Hyalangium ruber: one gene and its partner. The protein of the gene in region 1 interacts with the protein of each later gene in a pairwise test. Links are inferred from orthologs where the notes say so. Each region holds a gene or a part of one and is shown in the gene's direction. Other genes may lie near its edges.

What was found. Proteins that work in one complex are often made in the same cells at the same time.
Region 2: the proteins of SYV04_RS09875 (region 1) and SYV04_RS04835 interact in binary tests that used the Escherichia coli proteins (3 or more experiments, as listed by UniProt). The link is inferred for Hyalangium ruber from one-to-one orthologs.

Annotation. Positions count from the first base shown.
Region 1 is NZ_JAXIVS010000003.1:228,632-236,413, forward strand. Bases 1,214-4,199 are described here. They hold SYV04_RS09875 (glutamate-5-semialdehyde dehydrogenase), read left to right. Parts: upstream 1,214-2,065; coding sequence 2,066-3,334; downstream 3,335-4,199. Other genes in these bases: SYV04_RS09865 (hypothetical protein), read left to right, coding at 1,214-1,723; SYV04_RS09870 (tetratricopeptide repeat protein), read right to left, coding at 1,729-2,067; rsfS (ribosome silencing factor), read left to right, coding at 3,350-3,883; SYV04_RS09885 (23S rRNA (pseudouridine(1915)-N(3))-methyltransferase RlmH), read left to right, coding at 3,880-4,199. Also shown: SYV04_RS09860 (glutathione S-transferase family protein), read right to left, coding at 1-215; more of SYV04_RS09865, read left to right, coding at 530-1,213; more of SYV04_RS09885, read left to right, coding at 4,200-4,344; SYV04_RS09890 (RNA ligase RtcB family protein), read left to right, coding at 4,396-5,541; SYV04_RS09895 (hypothetical protein), read right to left, coding at 5,559-6,524; gpmI (2,3-bisphosphoglycerate-independent phosphoglycerate mutase), read left to right, coding at 6,653-7,782. UniProt on the Escherichia coli protein: Catalyzes the NADPH-dependent reduction of L-glutamate 5-phosphate into L-glutamate 5-semialdehyde and phosphate. The product spontaneously undergoes cyclization to form 1-pyrroline-5-carboxylate.
Region 2 is NZ_JAXIVS010000001.1:1,192,623-1,199,110, forward strand. The notes cover bases 920-3,892. They hold SYV04_RS04835 (sulfate/molybdate ABC transporter ATP-binding protein), read left to right. Parts: upstream 920-1,858; coding sequence 1,859-2,926; downstream 2,927-3,892. Other genes in these bases: cysT (sulfate ABC transporter permease subunit CysT), read left to right, coding at 920-1,004; cysW (sulfate ABC transporter permease subunit CysW), read left to right, coding at 1,014-1,862; SYV04_RS04840 (sensor histidine kinase), read left to right, coding at 3,041-3,892. Also shown: SYV04_RS04820 (sulfate ABC transporter substrate-binding protein), read left to right, coding at 1-150; more of cysT, read left to right, coding at 165-919; more of SYV04_RS04840, read left to right, coding at 3,893-5,323; SYV04_RS04845 (helix-turn-helix transcriptional regulator), read left to right, coding at 5,362-6,324; SYV04_RS04850 (GIY-YIG nuclease family protein), read right to left, coding at 6,311-6,488. UniProt on the Escherichia coli protein: Part of the ABC transporter complex CysAWTP involved in sulfate/thiosulfate import. Responsible for energy coupling to the transport system.

The DNA of each region.
Region 1 (7,782 bases):
GCCAGGTACAGACAGATCGCCGTGTTCTCGAAGAGCTTGGCATCTCCATCCACCAGCGCGGGCAGCTTGCCTGCGGGGTTGATCTTCAAGAACTCGGGTGTCTTGTGCTCGCGCTTCTCGAGGCTGATGGGCACGAGCTCGTACGGAGCACCGCACTCATCCAACATCCACTTGGTGATGGTCGCACGACTCTGGGGATTGAAGTAGAGCTTCATCGTGAGGAACCTGCCGGGAAGGGTGGACGGCGCGCGAGCTTGTCCCCTCGACACCGTCTCCTCAAGCGAGAGCTGCGACTGACTGTCCCCTGGCAATAGGCTGTAAATCTGGCTGCATCGGTGGCCGGACTCAGCTCCAACTGCCTGGAGCTATTGGGGATTTTCTGTGCGCTGAGTCGCGCGGGGAACGGAAGGAGGCCCGCGCCCCGCCTCGTCCTTTCGGGCAGGGCTGCGTTCGAGGCATTCGGGCCGGGATGTGCGAGCATGGGCCGAGTTGGGGGGCAGCCCCGGTCTTCGACAAGGGAGGAATCGCGGTGGACTGGTCGGCCTATGCACGCGAGCAGGGACTGGGTCGCGAGGTGGGAGACAACCTCGCCCGCGCCGCGCAGCTGTCACGAAGCCCCGTGCTGACAACGGGAGATCTGCTGCGCGCCCTGGTGCGGGACACGGGCCACGCGGGCACGGCCTGCGCCGCGCTCGGGCTCGAGCCAGCCCGGGTGGAGTCGGCCCTCGAGGAGCTGGCCCTCGCTCCCGAGCCGCTGCTGCGGAACGTGATGGAGCTGTCCGGCCCCACCGTCTCCGCCACCCTGCACGTCCAGGACGAGGGCAACCTGCTGGGCCTGCAGACCTCGGGCGCGCTGCTGCTGACGCTCCGGCCGGACCGACCGGAGGTGGCCTCCGAGTCCGTGGATCCGCTGGACACCCCGGGGCACGGAGAGCTGGCCCTGGAGATGCTGGGCATCGGGCGCCTGCCCCTGCGCGCCGCCGTGCTGGAGGCCATCGCCCGCAGCCACCCGGACACCCGGGACTGGGAGACGCGGAGCCAGAGCTTCCTGCGCCTGAGCCGCTTCCACACGGTCTACCCCTACCCCGGCGAGAAAGAGCCGCCCCCGGCTTCGGCCGAAGCGGTGGAGGAGGCCGCGCGCCTGTCAGCCATGGCGGTCCACTACCTCCACGCGTCCGCCGAGGACCTCAAGTGGCTGGGCACCGCGCTCTATGACGAGCGGAAGAAGTGGTTCGTCGTGCGCCTGGTGCGGATGACGGAGTCACTGCCCCAAGCACTGCTGGAGCCGCTGGTGTGCGCGGCCATCTACGAGCAGGACCCAAGCCGCAACCGCCACTTCGTGGAAGCGGCTGTCCACGGGGTGGGCCAGTCGGCCGTCCACGAGCGGCTGCTCTGGTACATGCGCCAGGGCGTGGACGCGGAGAAGTCCGGCGCCATGCGTGCCCTCTATTGGTGCCCGCCGCCGGACGCGGCCTCCGTGAAGGAGACGGCGCGCTGGCTGCTGGACGCGTTCATCCGCGAGTCCGACCTGGACGTGCAGCGCAACGCCCTGTCGAAGCTGGCGCTGATCGACTGGCGCGCCATGGACGCAGGGCTGCAGGCCCGGCTGGGCGATGTGCTCCACCGCGCCGCGTCCCACCCGGACGTCTACATCCGGCACCGGGCCGACGTGCTCCGGGGCGAGGCGAAGGACCTCCTGCCGCAGCCAGCTCCGGCGCGGTAGGCCCGCTACGACAGGTCCGAGAGCCGCTCGTCGATCTCCTCGGCGAGGCTGGGGTGGCTCTGGGCCAGCGCCACCTCCCGCGCCCGGGTGAGCACCTCGCGGGCCTGCGGGTTCTGCCCTGCCCCGGCGTAGGCGTCGCCCAGGGAGACGAGGGCCGCCGCGTACTGGGGGTCCAACCGGGTGGCCGCCTCGAGGCTCTTCACCGCCTCGGCATACTCCCGGCGCTCCAGCAGCAGCTTGCCGAGGGAGAAGTGGGCCATGGGCGAGTCAGGGAACTCGGCCGCCATCTGCTTGAACTGCTCCAACCGGGCATCGCTCATGCGCCTCTGATAGAGGAGAGTCATGACGGTTGCCAAGGAAGACGTGCGGGCCCTCGCCCAGGCCGCTCGGGAGGCCTCTCGGGCGCTCGCCATCGCCTCTACCGAACAGAAGGACGCCGCCCTGCGCGCCATGGCCCGCCACCTGCGCAAGGCCGCCCCCACCCTGCTCGCCGCCAACGCCGAGGACGTGGCCGCCGCGCGCACGGCGGGCAAGAACGCGGCCTTCCTGGACCGGCTCCTGCTGGACACGGGCCGCCTGGAGTCCATGGCCCGCGCCGTGGAAGCCGTGGCGGACCTGAAGGACCCGGTGGGCGAGGTGACGGAGACGTGGAAGCGCCCCAACGGGCTGAAGGTGGCCAAGGTGCGGCTGCCGCTGGGCGTGGTGCTGATGATCTACGAGTCGCGGCCCAACGTGACGAGCGACGCGGCGGCGCTGTGCCTCAAGAGCGGCAACGCGGTGCTGCTGCGCGGCGGCAGCGAGTCGGCGCGCTCCAACCAGGCCATCGCCGAGGCGCTCTCGGCGGGGCTCCAGGAGGCGGGGCTGCCGGCGCACAGCGTCCAGGTGGTGCCGGCGGGCGAGCGCGAGTCCCTGCTGGAGTTGCTGAAGCTGGAGGGCCTCATCGACCTGTGCATCCCCCGGGGCGGCGAGGGGCTCATCCGCTTCGTGGCGGAGAACGCCCGCATCCCCGTGGTGAAGCACTACCAGGGCGTCTGCCACGTCTACGTGCATGAGGCGGCGGACCTGGACATGGCCACGCGCATCACCGTCAACGCGAAGGCGAGCCGCCCCGGCGTGTGCAACGCGGCCGAGTGCCTGCTGGTGGACCGCGGGGTGGCCGAGCAGTTCCTGCCCGAGGTGGGACGTGCCCTGGTGGACAAGAAGGTGGAATTGCGCGGCTGCCCCACCACGGTGGCGGTGCTCACCCGCGCCGGAGTGCCGGTGACGCCGGCCACCGAAGGGGACTACGGGCACGAGTTCCTGGACCTCATCCTCGCGGTGCGGGTGGTGAAGGACCTGGACGCGGCGCTGGGACACATCGCCCGCTATGGCAGCGAGCACACCGAGGCCATCGTCACCGAGGACGAGGGGGTGGCGGGGCGCTTCACCCGGGAGGTGACGGCCAGCGGGGTGATGTGGAACGCCTCCACGCGCTTCAATGACGGGGGCGAGCTAGGACTGGGAGCGGAGATTGGAATCTCCACCAGCCGATTGCACGCCTTTGGACCGATGGGGCTGAGAGAATTGACGAGTCAAAAGTACGTCGTCCACGGCAAGGGGCAGGTGCGCTAGGGTGGCGCTCCACACATGGCACTGAAGAAGAAGAAGACGAGTTCGCCCAAGGCGAAGAGTGGCGCGAAGAAGGCGACGGGCGCGCGCAAGGCCCCGGCGGCGAAGAAGCCGGCGGCGCGCAAGAAGACCAGCCCCCTGAAGCCACCGCGCAGGAAGAAGGCGCTCCTCAAGGCGGCACCCGAGGTCGAGGCTCCCGCCGAGAACCCTCAGGCCAAGGCGCTGGCGCACAAGGTGGCCCGGCTGCTGCTCGACAAGAAGGCCACCGAGGTGCTGGTGCTGGACGTGCGCGGCATGGCCTCGTACGCCGACTACATCGTCCTGGCCTCGGGCGAGAGCGACCGCCAGGTGAGCGCCATGGCGGAGAGCGTCCGCACCAAGGTGAAGGAAGAGGACGCGCTGCACCCCACGGGCACCGAGGGCTGGGAGACGGGCCAGTGGGTGCTGCTCGACTACGGCGAGGTGGTGGCGCACCTGTTCCTCGCCGAGACGCGCGCCTTCTATGACCTCGAGGGCCTCTGGGCGGACGCGCCTCGGGAGAAGCTCGCCTGAAGGTAAGGCTGCTGTCGGTGGGCAAGGACCGCTCGGGCCTGTTCGAGCCCGGGGTGCGCGAGTACGCCTCGCGCCTTGCCCACTACACCCGCTTCGAGCTGGTGGAATTGCCGGAGGCGAGCGGCAAGAAGCTCAAGCCGGGAGATGCGAAGGCGGCCGAGGCCGAGGCCATCCTGAGCCGCCGCAAGCCCCAGGACTGGCTGGTGGCGATGGACGAGCGCGGCAAGCAGCTCGACTCGGTGGAGCTCAGCCGCTACGTGGCCAAGGCGCAGGATGGCGCCAAGGACCTGTACTTCGTCATCGGCGGGGACGAGGGGCTGGACGACACGGTGCGCCAGGCCGCGCACCTCACGCTCTCCCTGTCGCGGATGACGCTGCCGCACCGGATGGCCCGGCTGGTGCTCATCGAACAGATCTACCGGGCGTTCACCCTCCTCAAAGGTGAGCCGTACCACAAGTGACGCGCGGGGTGGCCCCGTCAGGCCGCGCGAAACCGGAGCGTCGGGCGCGTCATGATGACCGCGCCCACTTCGACTCCCCCGAGTGCCCAAGTCCGCATCATCGCCTCCTCGCAATCGTGGGTCGAAGGCGAAGCCGTCCGACAGCTCGAAGCCGTGGCGCGATCTCCCGGAATGCGCCTGGCGGTGGGCTTGCCAGACCTCCACCCAGGCAAGGGAGCACCGGTGGGCGCCGCGTTTGCCTCCGAGGGTCTGCTCTATCCGTACCTGGTGGGCAATGACATCGGCTGTGGGATGGGGCTGTGGGACGTGGATCTGCTGGCGCGCAAGGCGAAAGCAGAGCGGTGGGCAGCGAGGCTGGACCTGGAGGGGCCGTGGGACGGGGACACGGATGGCTTCCTGGCCGAGCACGGGGTGAAGGCCTCGGGATTCGAGATGGCGCTGGGCACGGTGGGCGGGGGCAACCACTTCGCGGAGATACAGCGGGTGGACGCGGTGCATGACGGGAAGACGTTCGATGCGCTGGGGCTGAAGGGGGAGCGGTTGCTGCTGCTGGTGCATTCCGGCTCACGCGGCCTGGGCGAGGCGACGCTGAGAGCCCATGTGGACCGGCACGGTGCGGGAGGGCTGGCGCAGGACTCGGCGGATGCGCGGAAGTACCTGACGCGGCATGACCACGCGGTGGAATGGGGCCGAGCGAATCGCGCGCTGGTGGCCCGGCGGATGTTGGATGGGATTGGCGCCACTGGCCGGCGCGTCTTGGATGTGTGCCACAACAGCGTCACCCCGTTGAAGCTGGAGGGCTGTGCCTGCTGGCTGCACCGCAAGGGCGCGGCGCCCTGGGACCAGGGACCGGTGGTGATTCCCGGCAGCCGCGGCTCGCTGAGCTACCTGGTGCTTCCGGTGGGAGATGGCTCCGCGAGCGCGTACAGCCTGGCGCACGGCGCCGGCCGCAAGTGGAACCGCACCAACGCGCGTGAGCGGATGCGCGAGCGCTTCAGCGCCGAGTCCCTCACCCGCACCTCCTTCAAGAGTCACGTCATCTGCGAGGACCGCGACCTGCTCTTCGAGGAGGCGCCGCCCGCGTACAAGCCCATCGACCGCGTGGTGACGGACCTGGTGGAGGCGGGCCTCGTCCGGGTGGTGGCCACGCTGGCCCCCGTGCTCACGTACAAGACACGCGCCCACGCGCGCTCGTAACGGAGTCGACGGGGGACTCAGCGAGCGCCGGGAGTGAAGACCTCGATGCGCTCGCCCTGGAGCCGGAAGTCCTGCGTCCCCTCCTCCTCGCTCTTCAGCACGACGAGGGACTGCCCCTGGTGGCGGAGGCGGTGCGGCACCAGCGTGTCCGGCTCGGTGACGAGCTCGAAGATGCCGTTGAGCTGCATCCGCTCCACCGTCATCTCTGGCAGCGCGGATTCCGGCAGGCCCGCGTTGGCCTTCATGAAGGCCTTCATCCGCTTCACCAGCTCGAGCCCTCCCCGCTGGGTGCCCTCCGGATCCAGGGAGGCCTCCAGCGTCAGCAGCACGCAGCGCTTCTCCGACTCGCCCTCGGCGCAGGGGACGCGCTCCTTCAGCGTCAGGCGCTCCACGGTGTCCAGGCTGTTGCCGAAGAAGGGCACCGTCATCCGCCCCTTGCGCTCGACAGGCTTCCCCGGCTCGAGCGCGAGCCCGTTCCACTTGCCCACCAGCTCGTCCCACCGGTCCCGAGAGGCCTGCTCCAGCGCGCCGCCCACCAGCCCCCGCAGCTCCTTCTGTTGCTCGGGAGGAACGCCCTGGCTCTCGGCGTCCTTGAACATCTCCCCCAGCGCCTGATCCACGCCCTCGACACGCTTGAACTCTCCCGAGTCCCCCACCACCATGGTGGGCGTCAGCATCGGCTGGGCGGGTGTGGCTGAGGTGCTCGCCTCACCGGGAACAGGCACGGTGACGACCTTTCGCTCCTCCCCCATCCCCTCCATCCGGAGCTGGAACCGTCGCTCCTTGCGCTCCGGGGGCTGGGTGCCCTGGGCCTCCACGGTGGTGGAAGTCACCTGCGCCGTGAAACCCGCCGGCCATGCGAAGCGCAGGCCCACCGCGTCACCTGAGGGTGCTGGCGAGCCCTCGGCTCCCGAGGACGTCGCACAGTGAGGAAGCAACCCGGCGAGGGCCAGGGCGAGGACAACGCGGTGGAGGCGAGGCATGGGGGGCGGACTCTAGCCCCGGCGCCGAGAGGGGCTTGGAACTTTCGCCGTTCGGAGAACGACTGCCCGGCTGAGGAGCATGCACTTTTCGCCCCCAGCACGCGCCAGGGTGGTTAGGTTTGCCTCCCATGAAACCAGCGCACAAGGTCCTGCTCTGCATCCTGGATGGATGGGGCATCCGCAAGGAGCGCGAGGACAACGCGATCCTCCTGGCCGGAACCCCTCAGCTCGAACGCATCTCGCACGGCTACCCCTTCACCGAGCTACAGACCGCCGGCCTCGCGGTGGGCCTGCCCGAAGGGCAGATGGGCAACTCGGAGGTCGGCCACACCAACATCGGCGCCGGCCGGATCGTCTACCAGGACCTGGTGCGCATCAACCGGGCCGCCGCCTCGGGGGAGCTGGGCAGCAACCCCGTCATCCGCGCCGCCATGGACAAGGCCAAGTCCGAGGGCAAGGCCTTCCACCTGCTGGGGCTCGTCTCTCCGGGCGGGGTCCACTCCTCGATGGAACACCTGTACGCGCTGCTCAAGGCGGCGCGCGAGCGGGGCCTGCCCCAGGTCTACATCCACGCCTTCCTGGACGGGCGCGACACGCCGCCCCAGAGCGCGCTGGGCTACGTGGAGGAGCTGGAGCGCTTCCTCAAGGAGACGCACGCCGCGCGCATCGCCACCGTGGGCGGGCGCTACTACGGCATGGACCGCGACAAGCGGTGGGACCGCGTGAAGCTGGCCTATGACGCCCTGGTGTTCGGGCAGGGCCCCAAGGCGCCCGACGCGCTGTCGGCCATCCGCGCCTCGTACGCGGAGAAGGTGACCGACGAGTTCGTCAAACCCACCATCATCAGCCAGGGCGACGGCACCCCCGTGGGCCGCATCCAGGATGGCGACGTGGTGATGTTCTTCAACTTCCGCGCGGACCGCGCCCGAGAGATGACGCGTGCGCTGGCCTACTCGGACTTCAAGGAGTTCGACCGGGGTGGGCTCAAGCTGGGGCGCTACGTCTGCATGACCCAGTACGACGAGACGTTCGACCTGCCCGTGGCCTACGGGCCGGAGCAGCCGCAGGAGATCTTCCCCGAGGTGCTGGCGCGCGAGGGCCTCAAGCAGTTCCGCACCGCGGAGACGGAGAAGTACGCGCACGTGACGTTCTTCTTCAACGGCGGCCGCGAGGTGGTCTACCCCGGCGAGGAGCGGCACCTGGTGCCCTCGCCGCGCGACGTGAAGACGTATGACTTGAAGCCGGAGATGGCGGCGCA
Region 2 (6,488 bases), on another replicon or contig:
CCGGCCGTGGCCGCGAAGTACGCGAGCCGCTTCCCCTCCGTGCGCCTGTTCACCATCGATGAGGTGTTCGGCGGCTGGCGCCTGGCGCAGCGCACGCACTTCGATGACAGCGGCGTGTTCGATCTCATCTACACGCCCAGCGCGAAGTGAGCCGGAGTCCCACCATGGCCAGGCGCGCACAACGCCGCATCCTCCCGGGCTACGGGCTGTCGCTGGGGATGACCTGGCTCTACCTGGGCCTGCTCGTCCTCATCCCGCTCTGTGGGCTGTTCCTCAAGACGTTCACCCTGACGTGGGAGCAGTTCTGGGCCACGGTGGCGGCGCCTCGCGCGCTCGCCGCGTACCGGCTCACCTTCGGCGCCTCCTTCGTGGCGGCGTCGGTCAATGCCGTCTTCGGCCTCCTGGTGGCCTGGGTGCTGGTGCGCTACCGCTTCCCGGGCAAGGGCCTGGTGGACGCCCTGGTGGACCTGCCCTTCGCCCTGCCCACCGCCGTGGCGGGGCTCACGCTGACGAGCCTGTACTCCAGCAATGGCTGGTATGGGCGCTATCTGGAGGCGGCTGGAATCAAGGTGGCCTTCAGCTCCCTGGGCGTGGCCGTCGCGCTCACCTTTATCGGACTGCCCTTCGTGGTGCGCACCGTGCAACCGGTGCTGGAGGACATCGACGCGGACGTGGAGGAGGCCGCCGCCACCCTGGGTGCCACCCCGTGGCAGACGTTCACCCGCGTCATCTTCCCCAGCATCCTGCCCGCGCTGCTGAGCGGGTTCGCCCTGGCGCTCGCGCGGGCCATCGGGGAGTACGGCTCGGTCGTCTTCATCTCCGGCAACATGCCCATGCGCACGGAGATCGCCCCGCTGCTCATCATCACCCGGCTGGAGCAGTACGACTACGCGGGCGCCACCGCCATCGCGATCGTCATGCTCGTCGCCTCGTTCGTGATGCTGCTCGCCATCAACCTGCTCCAGCGCTGGAGCTATCGCCGGCTGGAAACCCGGCCGGGATAGCACGCCGCCATGCACGTCTCCTCGCTCCAGCTCCGCCGACGCAAGCACGCCCACGCCAGCACCCCGCTGGTGCGCTGGCTGCTCATCGGCACCGCCCTGCTCTTCCTGGGCCTGTTCCTCGTCGTGCCGCTGGTGGCCGTCTTCAACCACGCCTTCGCCAAGGGCGTGGGGCCCTACCTCGACGCGCTCCTGGAGCCCGAGGCCTGGGCCGCCATCCGCCTGACGCTGCTCGCCGCCGCCATCGCCGTACCTCTCAACCTCGTCTTCGGCCTCGCGGCGGCCTGGCTCATCGCCCGCTTCCGCTTCCCGGGGCGGAGCCTGCTGCTCACCCTCATCGACCTGCCCTTCAGCGTCTCGCCCGTTATCGCGGGGCTCATCTTCGTGCTGCTCTTCGGACGCCAGGGCTGGCTGGGCCCGTGGCTGGCCGAGCGGGACTTGCAGATCATCTTCGCGGTGCCGGGGATCGTCCTGGCCACGCTCTTCGTCACGTTCCCTTTCGTGGCCCGTGAGGTGCTGCCGGTGATGCAGGCCCAAGGCAGCGACGAGGAGCAGGCGGCTCTCACGCTGGGCGCCAGCGGCCTGCGCACCTTCCTGCAGATCACCCTGCCCAAGGTGAAGTGGGGCGTGCTCTACGGCGTCATCCTCTGCAACGCGCGGGCGATGGGCGAGTTCGGCGCCGTGTCGGTGGTCTCCGGGCACGTGCGCGGCGTCACCACGACGCTGCCGCTGCACGCGGAGATCCTCTACAACGAATACGACTACGTCGGAGCCTTCGCCGTCGCCTCACTGCTGACGGTGCTGGCCCTCATCACCCTGGCCATCAAGAAGTACGTCGAGTGGAGGGCGCAGGAATCATGAGCGTCATCGTCGAGAAGCTGACCAAGCGTTTCACCGCCGGAGGCTCGCCCGCGGTGGCGGACGTTTCCTTCGAGGCCCCCACAGGCGCCATCACCACCCTGCTGGGCCCCTCGGGCGCCGGCAAGTCCACCATCCTGAGGCTCATCGCCGGGCTGGAGACATCCGACACGGGGCGGGTACTCATCGATGGCACCGACTGCACGGAGCTGCCGGTGCAGCAGCGTGGCATCGGCGTGGTGTTCCAGAGCTACGCCCTCTTCCGGCACATGACGGTGCGGGAGAACATCGCCTTCGGCCTGAGCGTGCGCCGGCAGTCTAAGGCCGAGGTGGAGGCGCGCGTCGACGAGATGCTGCGCCTGGTGCAGCTCGAGGAGCTGGGGCAGCGCACCCCGGCGCAACTCTCGGGCGGGCAGCGGCAGCGCGTGGCGTTCGCCCGGGCGCTGGCCATCCGTCCCCGGCTGCTCCTGCTGGACGAGCCCTTCGGCGCGCTGGACACGCGGGTGCGCGTGGAGCTGCGCGAGTGGCTGCACGAGCTCCACACCCTCACGGGGGTGACCACGCTGCTGGTGACGCACGATCAGGAGGAGGCGCTGGAGATCTCCCAGCACGTCGTCATCATGTCCGAAGGGCGCGTCGCCCAGGCGGGCGCACCCGCGGACATCTATGACCGGCCGGCCACGCCGTTCGTCGCCTCGTTCGTGGGCGGCAACAGCATGCTCAAGGGCCAGGTCCGCGAGGGCCGGGCCGAGATGGGCGCGCTCATCGTCGCGGCGCCGCAGAGCGCGCGGGAGGGCCAGGCCGTCCAGGCGTTCGTCCGGCCGCACGACATCAAGCTGGCGAAGAAGCCCGCGGGCAACGGCCTCAACGGCAACGCGGCGGTGCGGGTGGAGCGGCTCAAGTCCGTGGGCGGCTACGTGAAGGTGCTGCTCAAGCTGCCCAACGGGGACACCGTCGCCGTCGAGGTGCCTCGCGGCGAGTTCGAGGAGCTCGGCGTGGTGGAGGGCGACTCGGTCCACGCCGACGTGCGCTCGGCCCGCGTCTTCGTGGGGGACTTCTCCATCTAGGCGCCCCTAGCCCTCCGCGTCATCGTCCGTCTGCGAACAGCCCAGGCAGGGCGGCCAACACTCTCCCGAAAAGGAGGTTGGAGGGCCCCTCGCGCCACGCTAGAGACGCAGGCAATGACCGGGCGCGCACGGATCGCCGGAGCGCTAGCGGTAGGCGTGTTGGGCTACGGCCTCAACCGGCTGCCGGTGGAAGTCCTGCCCGGCATGCACATCTTGCTGGGCTTCTTCATCGTCATCCCCGCCTCCCTGCTGTTGGGGCCCTGGGCGGCGGCGCTGGCGGCTGGACTCGCTGGGGCGTTCACCCTGGAGCTGTGGGGCCATCCCTGGGGCTGGATCACCACCATGGTGGAGGCGGCGGTGCTGGGGGCGCTCACCCGGCGCTACTGGCCCCTGCAGGCCGATGCCCTCTTCTGGCTGGCGGGCATCCCCGCCGTCGCCCTCACCTACTGGCTGGGCCTGGACGTCTCCCTGGAGAACGCGCTCGGCATCGCCCTCAAATATGCCCTCAACAGCCTGCTGCCCGCGTTGCTGACCCAGGTGGCGCTGATGACGCCGGCGGGGCGCGCCCGGCTCGGGCCACTGCTGCCCGCGTCGCTGCGCTCCTTCTCGCTCACCTCGGCGGTGGGCTCGGCGCTGGTGCTCGTGCTGGCGCTGCCGCTGCTGGTGGTGGGCGTCTCCGAGGGCCGAGCGCGCTATGCCGCCGAGCGCCAGCGGATGGACTCCCAGGGCATGTTCACCGCCCACTTGCTGTCCGAGACGGTGTCGGCCGAGCTGAACTCCACGGTCGCCGATACCGAGCTGCTGGCGGACGTGCTCCGCGCGCGCTGGGAGCAGCAAGGCGCGCGGCCCTCCCCGGAAGAGATGGAGGTGCTGGTGAAGGACTGGGTGCGCCGCTCGCCCTCCGCGTTCACCGGCTCCGTGGGGGACGCCCAGGGCCAGGTGCTGGCCTCCTGGCCCCCCTTGGGACTGGAAGGACTTCCCGTCGCGGGCAGGAACTTCTCCGATCGAGAGTACTTCCAAGAAGTGCGCCGCACGCACCAACCCCTGGTGAGCAACCTCTTCTCCGGCCGGGGTGCGGTGAGCGGGCCCGTGGCGGTGGCCGTCTCTCCCCTGCTCCGCCGGGGCACGTTCGAGGGTTACACGGTGCTGGCCTTCGACCTGGCCCGAATGCGAGCCCTGGCGCGGCAACAGCTCGAGCCGGGGGAGCGTGCGTTGCTGCTGGACCCCTCGGATCAGGTGGCCTTCGACACCGCCGCTCCTCCCTCGCTGGAGGTGGAATCGCTGCGGGGCACGCCCCTGGGCGTGGCCCTGGAAGCACACCCCGGAAGGGGCTCGGGCACCTACGAGTTGGAGCCGAAGGCGGCCATGATGAAGCGGGTGCAGGGCAGGCGCCACATCGCCGTGGCCCCCCTTCTCCAGCCGGGCTGGCGCATGGTGGTGGAGCAGCCCTTGAGCAACCTGGACCGGGGCGTCGTCAGCGCCTACCGCGCGCTGCTGGCCACGCTGGGGCTGGCGCTGGTCCTCACCTTCCCCGCCACTCGGATGCTGGCGAGATTGCTGTCCCGCCCCGTGGCCGCCGTCTCCCAGGCCGCGGGGCGATTGGCCTCGGGTGAGCGCCACGTACACGCCTCCATCGGCCCCCACCTCACGGGCGCGATGGAGCTGGAGCAATTGGGCGCGGCCTTCGACCAGATGGCCGAGCGGCTCGTGCGACACCTGGAAGAGGTGGAGCGCTCCAACCAGGAGAAGGACGCCTTCCTCTCCATCGCCAGCCACGAGCTCAAGACGCCCCTGGCCACCCTCAAGCTCCGGCTGCAGCGGCTGCGCATGGATGGCGTGCGCGCCGAGAGCATGGAGGTGCTGGACCGGCAGGTGGATCGGCTGGCGCGGCAGATCAACCAGATGCTGGACGTGTCCGAGCTGGCCGGCGGCAAGCTGGCGCTCACCCCGATGCCGCTGGAGCTGTCCGCGCTGGTGCGCCGGGTGGCGGAGGCCCGCGCGAACTCCGCCCCGGAGCACCGGCTGGAGCTGGCGCTGGAGCCGGTGGAGGGCTGCTGGGACGGAACGCGCCTGGAGCAGGTCGTCTACAACCTGATGGACAACGCCATCCGCTACAGCCCCGAGGGCGGTCCCCTGGAGGTGCGGCTGCGGCGCGAGCAAGGCGCGGCGGTGCTGGAGGTGCGCGATCGCGGCGTGGGACTGGGGCCCGGGGGAAGCGAGGAGCTCTTCGGTCGCTTCAGCCGAGGCAACCTGATCAGCATCAGCCGCGTGGAGGGGCTGGGCGTGGGGCTCTACCTGAGTCGGGAGATCGTCATCCGACATGGCGGCACCATCCACCTCGCCTCCCGAGAGGGCGGCGGCGCCGTCGCCACTGTCCGGCTCCCGGCGAATCCCTGACAGCCCCTGTCAGGGACTTTCTGGCATGGTGGAGGGCGATGCGGTCCAGCCGGCTCCTTGCCCTCCTCCTCATCCTCCAGCGGCGTGGCCATGCCACGGCGGCGCAGCTCGCCACCGAGCTGGAGGTCTCGGTCCGTACGCTCTACCGCGATGTGGCGGCGCTGCTGGCCGCTGGGGTGCCGGTGTGGACCGAGCCGGGCCCCCAGGGAGGAATCCGTCTCATGGAGGGCTGGCGCACGCGCCTCGATGGCCTGACCGCCGATGAGGCGAGCGCCCTGTTCCTGTCCGGAGCTCCGCAGGCCGTCACGGACCTGGGCCTGGCCACGGTCGCCGTGAGCGCCAGGGCCAAGGTGGATGCCACCCTTCCAGCGGAGCTGCGCGGCCGGGCCGGGCGGATCCGCGAGCGCTTCCTGCTCGATGCGCCCGGCTGGTTCAGCCGGCCCGAGCCGCTGAAGGCGCTGCCCGCCGCCGCCGAGGCGGTCTGGGCGACGCGAAGGCTGGAGTTCCGCTACGGGGAGCCGCCGGGCAGCCGGCGCGTGGATCCGCTCGGCCTCGTCCTCAAGGCGGGCACCTGGTACCTCGTGGCGCGGCACCGACAGGCCATCAAGACGTACCGGCTCAGCCGGATCCGCCAGGCGGAAGTCCTGGCCGAGACGTTCCTCCGCCCCGACGGCTTCGAGCTCGCCACCTGGTGGGCCGAATCCTCCGCCGCGTTCGACAAGTCGCTGCTCATCTATCCCTGTCGCGTCCGTCTCTCGCCCGAGGCCCAGAGACACCTGCCCCGCCTCCTCCCGCATGAGGCCGTTCACCGGATGCTCGCCGAAGCGGGCCCACCGGACGCCGAGGGCTGGCGCACGGTGGAGCTCCAGATGGAGAGCGAGGAGGTAGCCGCCGATCAGCTCACGGGCCTGGGCGCGGGCGTGGTGGTCCTCGACCCCCCAGCCCTGCGCCAGCGCCTGTTCACGGTGGGCACGCGGATGGCGGCGCTCAACGCGCCGTGACCTCGTCCGGCAAGGTGTTGTAGCCGGCCTCTCCGTAGGGGCGGAGCCGCTCCAGCCAGAGCGACTCCAGCACCCGCAGCTCCTCCTTCAGGTCCGCGCCCGGCTCCTCCGGGGGAGGCAGCACGTCGAGCACCTCGAAGGAGAACGCATCGGCGCCGTGGTGC